2 regions of the Arthrobacter sp. FW306-1B-F12A genome follow, and region 2 is predicted to be linked to the other one. Evidence: riboswitches for the same ligand, from Rfam matches in the RefSeq annotation. Region 2 holds a riboswitch; the other holds the start of a gene.
What was found. A riboswitch is a leader RNA that binds a small molecule or an ion and turns the genes downstream of it on or off. The one in region 2 is predicted to bind S-adenosylmethionine.
Positions count from the first base shown of each region.

Region 1 (3,587 bases), on a different contig from region 2:
GCCGGTGGCCGCCATGCCCATCACGAGTGAAAGGTTGCTGACAAGGCCGTCGTTGGCGCCGAATACGGCCGCGCGGAAAGTGCCGGACAACCTGTTGCGGCCGCGCGTCGCCAGGCCGCGGACTACTTCCTCGTGGATCTGTTCGTCAGCCGCCATGGCGCGGGTCGCTGCTGGATCCTTGGCGTAAGGCGAGCGGCCTTCAGCCCTTTGGGCGAGGGCCAGCACGAACACTGATCCAAAGTTCCGGGCGAGGAAGCCGAGCATTTGGCTTCGGATCGAGGCCGCCTTCGGCATGCCGGCATGTTCCCCGAGGAGCTTGAGCCAGTGTGCCTCGTGGCGGCCCTCGGCCTCTGCGAGTGCCAACAGGATTTCGCGTTCCTCGCCGTCGCGGCGCTGCGCCAGTTGGCGGTACACGGCGGCCTCGGCCCGCTCGTCCGCCAAGTACTGACGCCAGCGCTTGATGTCCGACGACGACGGGGGAGTCTTGGGGGCCGCTTCATCTTGCAATGGACTGCTTTGGTCCGAGGGATTGTCGGGATGCGCGTTGTCTGGATCTGTCGGGTTCTGTGGATCTGCGTGCGGGTGCACCGGGACTCCTGGGTTGCTGGGGCGGGCTTCATCGCCTCATTGCGGCTCCACTCTATCGCCAATTTCCGCGGTTTTTCGGCTGGCAATCCTCACTGGACGGTTTAGGCGCACCTCAAAAACGGGAGGCTCCCGGGAGGCCTTGACCGCGGCTGGGGGCAGTGCTGGGATGGATGGACAGGGTCCACGAATTGGCGGGGTAGCGTGGTGACCGGCTGCCTCATGTGCCTGTGCGATGGGCTCAGCGGCACGTCGAACGGAGGTTGCACCATGGACAGCACCGAAACCCACGCCCGCCACCCCGACCGTCCCACGGTCGAGGCCGATCCCGCCTACGACTACAGCGAAGACCTTGAGGTGGACGAGGACTGGGAGGAACAATCCGAGGTCCTCGACGACGACGAACGGGTGGTTCCGCTCGACGCAGAGGAACACCGCGAGGACGAAGAGTTCGAATAGCCCCGGGCTCGCTAAACCCGGGGAGCTAAAACGCGCTCAGGATGAAGTGCCTCTGCACGCCTGCCCGGTGCCCGGTTGCCGCCACCGTCAGGGTGAGTTTCCGTGTGGCGGGGAACCAGCGGGCGGGCTGGACCGCTTTTGAAAGGGCTTGGGTGATGAGCCGCGGCTCATGGTGCCAATAGCGTTCCAGGTTTCCGTCCACGACGAACGTGACGGAGCCTTGGGAGAGGTCGACGCCGGGAATCACCCGGACGAATTCGTCCACCCGGCGGGGGCGGGGCGACAAGAGGGTGCTGGGCTGGGTGGTGCGGTCGGCTATGGCGGTGGCGCCGTTTTCGAAAGGCATGGCCTTCTCCTGTGGAGTTGCTCTTGCCCGTTCGGTTGTCTCTGGTCCGAGCCGGGCCGCTTCTTCATCCGAACCACCCGTGAACATGGGGTTGGCGTGTGGCAAGTCGGAGCTTGGCGCCACATCTCTTGAAGCTCTTCCTACTGTACATGCGACGGCGGCGCCGCACCCCGGAAAAAGGTGCGGCGCCGCCGTCGTACTTGACTCTGTGAAACTTAGTGGCTGGCCACCGGGTGGGCCTCCAGCGGGAGTTCCTCGGTGACTCCTCCGGCGACGCGACGGTCCCATGCTTCGCGGACCTCGGGCTCTGTGGGAGGCGTCAGCAGCGAGACCACGACGTACACCAGCAACGAGGCTCCGAGGCCCCAGTAGATGGGATCGTTGGCGTAGACGCCGTCTTCGCTGGGAATGATTCCCGTGGCATAGGCGATCAGCAGGGCCAGTGTGAGTACGGACCCCACGGCCATGGACCAGGCCGCGGCAATACCGGTGCCCCGCTTCCAGACCAGGCCACCCAGGATGGCAACCAGCAGGCCGCCCACCAGGATGTCGTAGGCGATGGTCAGGGCGACCACGACGTCTTGCGCCGCCATGGATATCAACACGGCCACGATGCCCAGTCCGAGGACCCAGTAGCGGTTGGCCTTGACGTCGTGCTCGGGGTTCTCGGTGTCGTCGGTGTTGATGGTCTTGCCGAACCAGCTGGCCACGAACGGGACCACGTCGGCGCGGGCAACGGTGGCCGCGGCGATGAGGGCTCCGGAAGCGGTGGACATCATGGCCGCGACTGCTGCGGCCATCACGAGGCCGCCGATGCCGATCGGCAGGATGTGCGTGGCAACCTCGGCGTAGACGACGTCCTTGCCGAGGGCCTTCACGTCGATGTTGGGCAGTGCCACGCGGGCGGCAAGGCCGATCAATGCGCCGGCGACGCCGTACAGGACGCAGTAGATGCCCGCGGTGGCACCGCCCCAACGGGCCACCTTGGGAGTCTTGGCGGTGAAGACGCGCTGCCAGATGTCCTGGCCGATCAGCAGGCCCAGGGTGTAGACCACGAAGTACGTGATGATGGTTTGTGCTCCGATGCCGTCCAACTGGAAGAAGCTGGCGTCAACGCGGGCACGGATGCCATCGAAGCCGCCTGCGGCGTTCAGGACGAACGGGAGCATGAGGAAGAAGATGCCCACGGTCTTGATGATGAACTGCACCTGGTCGGCGAGGGTGATGGACCACATGCCGCCGATCGTTGAGTAGACCAGGACGATGGCGCCGCCGACGGCGATGGCGAGCCAGCGCTCCCAGCCGAAGAGGACAACGAAGATGGTGGCGTAGGCGCCCGTGGACGTGGCGCACAACATCAGGGTGTAGGCGAGCATGACGATGCCGGAAGTCTGTGTGGCGCGCTGTCCGTAACGCAGGCTCAGCATCTGGGAGACCGTGTAGATCTTCAGCCGCTGGATGGTGCCGGCGAAAAGCAGGCTCAGGAGGAGCACGCCCGAACCGATCGCGACAACCAGCCACATGCCGGAGACGCCGAACTTGTAGCCGAGGCCGACGCCGCCAACCGTCGATGCGCCGCCGAGGACGACTGCGGCCATGGTGCCGGTGTAGAGCATCGGACCGAGGCGGCGTCCTGCCACGAGGAAGTCGCTGTTGTTCTTGGTGCGCGACTTGCCCCACCAGCCGAAGGCCAGCATGGCGAGCAAATACACCACCACGATCGCAATATTGATGAACGAAGAGTCCACGGTTGGCTCCTGAAAGTGATGCGCAGAGCCCTTGGGGATTCCGACGCCGGTCCGCTGGGTTTCGTTGCGGGTTGCGGAAGGTCTCTGCGCTGGTGATTGGGGAGAGTAGTCTGTGATGTATGCCTCACAAACAACACTTGTTGCCTATGAGGATACGTAGTGATGCGAGTAACAGTCAAGGTGCTGTCTCGCCCAGCGGACTCATCGGCGCTCCTCCAGCTTGCCAAAGGCCCTGCCGCGCGGGCGATCCGGCTACTATTGCTGCAATGACAGGGCCGCAGAAACGGCCTGAAAGGTTCGTGAATGAAGGCTCTCCCCGTTGAACCGAGCAATGTCCCCGTTGCCATCGGTTCCAGAATCCGTGCCGCCCGCCAATCGCAGCGGCTCACCATCGAGCAGGTTGCCGACGCCACCGGCCTGACCAAAGGGTTCCTGAGCCGGGTGGAACG
Region 1 covers NZ_JBYSXD010000005.1:132,319-135,905, reverse strand. The annotation lists gene AC3WJU_RS04605 (VIT1/CCC1 transporter family protein) at 1-507, opposite strand, end outside; gene AC3WJU_RS04600 (hypothetical protein) at 856-1,044, shown strand; gene AC3WJU_RS04595 (hypothetical protein) at 1,070-1,390, opposite strand; SAM riboswitch class IV at 1,405-1,524, opposite strand; gene AC3WJU_RS04590 (sodium:solute symporter family protein) at 1,606-3,138, opposite strand; gene AC3WJU_RS04585 (helix-turn-helix domain-containing protein) at 3,442-3,587, shown strand, end outside.
Region 1: another riboswitch for S-adenosylmethionine. It lies ahead of AC3WJU_RS04595 (hypothetical protein); the one in region 2 lies ahead of AC3WJU_RS19510 (DUF1737 domain-containing protein).

Region 2 (3,587 bases):
GTCCAAACCGGCGTGGCAGCCATCTTGAGCCGTGGCAACGGCGCTATCGAACAGCGTGGTGTTGCCGGGCGCTGGAGCGAGAGCAACGGGAGCGCGCCCGACGCCGCCGGGCTGGCCGCCGTCGTAGAGCACGCCGTCCAGATCACGATGCGCTCAGAGAGGGACGAGAGCGACACCAAGCCGCAACCCGTCCTCACCTGGGTGCGCCAGGACTGGCGCGAAGCGCCCGGCTAGACCTGCTTGAGGGCCCGCTCGAGGTCCCCGATGAGATCGTCCACATCCTCCAGCCCCACCGAAAGCCGCACGACGCCGTCGCTCAGGCCAATTGCCGCGCGGCCTTCCGGACCCATGGCACGGTGCGTGGTGGTGGCGGGATGGGTGATGAGGGACTTGGAGTCGCCGAGGTTGTTCGAGATGTCGATGACGGCGAGCCCGTCCAGCAGCGCGAAAGCGGCCTCCTTCGCCGATCGCCCCGCGGAGGGGAGCAGCTCGAAGGTGAGCACAGTTCCGCCGGCCTTCATTTGCTTTGCGGCGAGCTCGAACTGCGGGTGCGACTTCAGCAGCGGGTACTTGACCCAGCTGATGGCCGGCTGTTCCTCGAGCCACTCGGCGATCCGCAACGCAGACGCCGAGGAGTGGTTGACACGCAGCGCCATCGTCTCCAGGCCCTTGGTCAGGACCCAGGCGTTGAACGCGGAAAGCGAAGGACCGGTGTGCCGCATGAGCTGCTTGACGGGACCGTCGATGAACTCCTTGGTGCCCAGGATCGCTCCGCCGAGGACCCGGCCCTGGCCGTCGATGTGCTTGGTGCCTGAGTAGACAATCACGTCTGCTCCGAGATCGCCGCAGCGCTGCAGGAGGGGAGTGGCGAAGACGTTGTCGACGACCACCGTGGCGCCGGCCGCGTGGGCCAGCTCGCTCACCGCGGCGATGTCCACGATTTCCTGCATGGGGTTCGACGGCGACTCGAAGAACACTGCCGTTGTCGGCTCGGACAGGGCGGCACGCCACTGGTCCAAGTCAGGCCCGTCGACGAAGACGGTCTCGACGCCCCAGCGCGGCAGGATCTCATTGAGGATGACGAAACAGGAGCCGAAGAGCGAGCGGGCGGCAACTACGCGGTCACCGGCAGCAAGCAACGCACCGAGGGCGGTGAAGACAGCGGACATGCCCGACGCCGTCGCGAAGCACGCTTCGGTGCCTTCGAGCAGGCGGAGGCGCTCCTGGAAGGTAGCTACGGAGGGGTTGCCGTAACGGGAGTAGACGAAGCGTTCGTCCTCGCCCGTAAATGCTCGCTCGGCGGCTGCAGCGGACTCGTAGACGAAGCCGGAGTTCAGGAAGACGGCCTCGGACGTTTCCTGGAAGTTGGTACGGTCAAGACCGCCGCGGACGGCCTGGGTGTCAGGGCTCCAGCTGGCGGCGTCAGGGTTGAAAGTCACTTAGATGTTCCCCAGGTTCGTCGGAAGTCCACGGTTTTTCCAGCCGTTCACGGTTCGCTCGCCGTAGCGGTCCGGCTCGCCCTCAAAGCCCTCGAGGACGTTGTAGGAGGTGTAGCCGGCCTGGGTGGCGGCAATCGCGGCGGCGATGGAGCGCTGTCCGGAGCGGCAGAGGAAAACCAGTTCGGTGCCATCCGCCTCCGGGGCCTGCTGCGTCAACTCTTCGATGAAACGGGTGTTGGGGATGCCTCCGGCCAGGTTCCACTGGATGAACAGGGGATCGTTCTCGGTGGCTTTGGTGTCCGGGATGCCGATGTGTGCCCACTCGCCTTCGGTGCGGACGTCCACCAGGATGGCGCCCTGCTCAAGCTTGGCCCAGGCGTCGTGCGGGCTGAGGTCGCCTGCGTAGCTCATGCGTGGCCCTCGCCGTCGAACTCTTCATCAAGCTGATCCACCGCATTGGCAACGGCGGCATCTGCGCTTGCGATTGCCGCGGGCAGGACGATGGCCTGTGCCACGATTACGTCCGTGCCGTTGAAGGTCGCGGCCGGGCTGCCGTGCAACACGTATCCCTCCGCGAGGGCGGTGGAGATCCGCTCGCAGAATTCCTTGGTGTCAGGGCCCGTGATGAGACGGTACGAGAGTTTTTCTTCGGTGGGTTCAGGCATTGGTGCTCCTCAGTCACGCTTGCAGTTCGAAAGTGTCGATACGCCGAGTAGTCACCTGAGGCACCCCGCCGGAGAGAGGGTTGCCGACCAGCAAGTCAGGGCTTCACGCTGGTGCTCATTACTCAAGAAGAAAAATAACATCCACGACGGCGGCCTGCATCACCGGCCGTCGTCATGTTCCGTAACCGGACGGCAGCCAGGCTGGCGAGGGCTGGGGTGCCAGCGTCCTAGGACTCGGTTTCATTGGGCAGCGGTTCCAGGCTCGCCTGGATCCGGGGTGGAATGGCGTCGAACCGCGACGCTACTGCCGTAGGGGAGTGATGAAAAGTGGAACCTTGATGCTTCCGGATTTCCAGCAGTTCGTGGACGGATATCCCGGTGGCCGTGGCGAGTGCATGCAGCGAGAGGCTGTTGTGATGAGCCAATGCAAAAACCACACCCGACAAGGCTTCGAAACCTTCTGTCTCGTAGATTTCCTTCACCAGGTTGGACATGCCATTTGCATCATCGATTGATCCCGCTGACGCACCAGTCGCCATGGCCGTCAGGGACCATGCAGCAGAGTCGGGGCTGATGTAGATGCTCATGTCGATACCCTACGGACTCAGGCCCGCTTGGGGAATGGGCGATACGTTTATCTTTATGGCAGCACTCACCGACCTTGACCGCCAGCTCCTCTCCGCTCTCCGGGAGGACGGCAGGGCCTCCGTGGCGAGCCTTGCGCGCAAGCTGGGCGTTGCTCGGGCCACCGTGAATAGCCGGCTTGAGCGTCTTGTCTCCTCGGGGACCATCGTTGGCTTCACCGCGAGGGTGCGCGACGAGGTGGATCCACTTGCGATCCGGGCCATTGCGCTCATTGCCGTGGAGGGAAGGTCGGCGGACAAGGTCATTCGCCAACTCCGCGGACTTCCCGAGATTTGGGCGCTACACACCACGAACGGCGGTTGGGATCTCGTGGCCGAGTTGCGCACGGAGAGCCTCAGCGACTTTGACCAGGTGTTGGGCAGGATCCGCGGGATCGAGGGGATCGTCAATAGCGAGACGAGCCTGCTGCTCAGTTCCGTCCTGCGATAGTCGCTTTTATGACGGGCGCCTGCCGTTGATCATTGTGTGCATAAGCAGTCATCATTTTGTGCATGTTTTCAATGAAAAGTACGTACTTTGGCAATTGTGGATGCATATCGCCGCTCCGTAGCCTCGTAGCAACAGTGCTTATGAGGGAAAGGAGCGCACATGACGCGCTTTGTCGATGTCCGCAATATGGTTCGTTGGACGGCCGGACGGGGCCCGGAGACCGTCATCTCGGAGATGATGCAGTACCTGGAAGACGACTTCCAGCGGTGGGAATCTTTTGACAAGACTCCGCGAGTGGCAAGCCACACGCCATTTGGCGTCATCGAGCTGATGCCCACCAGCGACCAGGAAACCTACGGCTTCAAGTATGTAAACGGACACCCCTCGAATCCCGCGCGCGGCTTCCAGA
Region 2 covers NZ_JBYSXD010000054.1:23,044-26,630, forward strand. The annotation lists gene AC3WJU_RS19495 (glutamate--cysteine ligase 2) at 1-234, shown strand, start outside; gene AC3WJU_RS19500 (O-succinylhomoserine sulfhydrylase) at 231-1,439, opposite strand; gene AC3WJU_RS19505 (rhodanese-like domain-containing protein) at 1,440-1,850, opposite strand; gene AC3WJU_RS19510 (DUF1737 domain-containing protein) at 1,847-2,104, opposite strand; SAM riboswitch class IV at 2,115-2,227, opposite strand; gene AC3WJU_RS19515 (hypothetical protein) at 2,332-2,691, opposite strand; gene AC3WJU_RS19520 (Lrp/AsnC family transcriptional regulator) at 2,747-3,178, shown strand; gene ocd (ornithine cyclodeaminase) at 3,338-3,587, shown strand, end outside.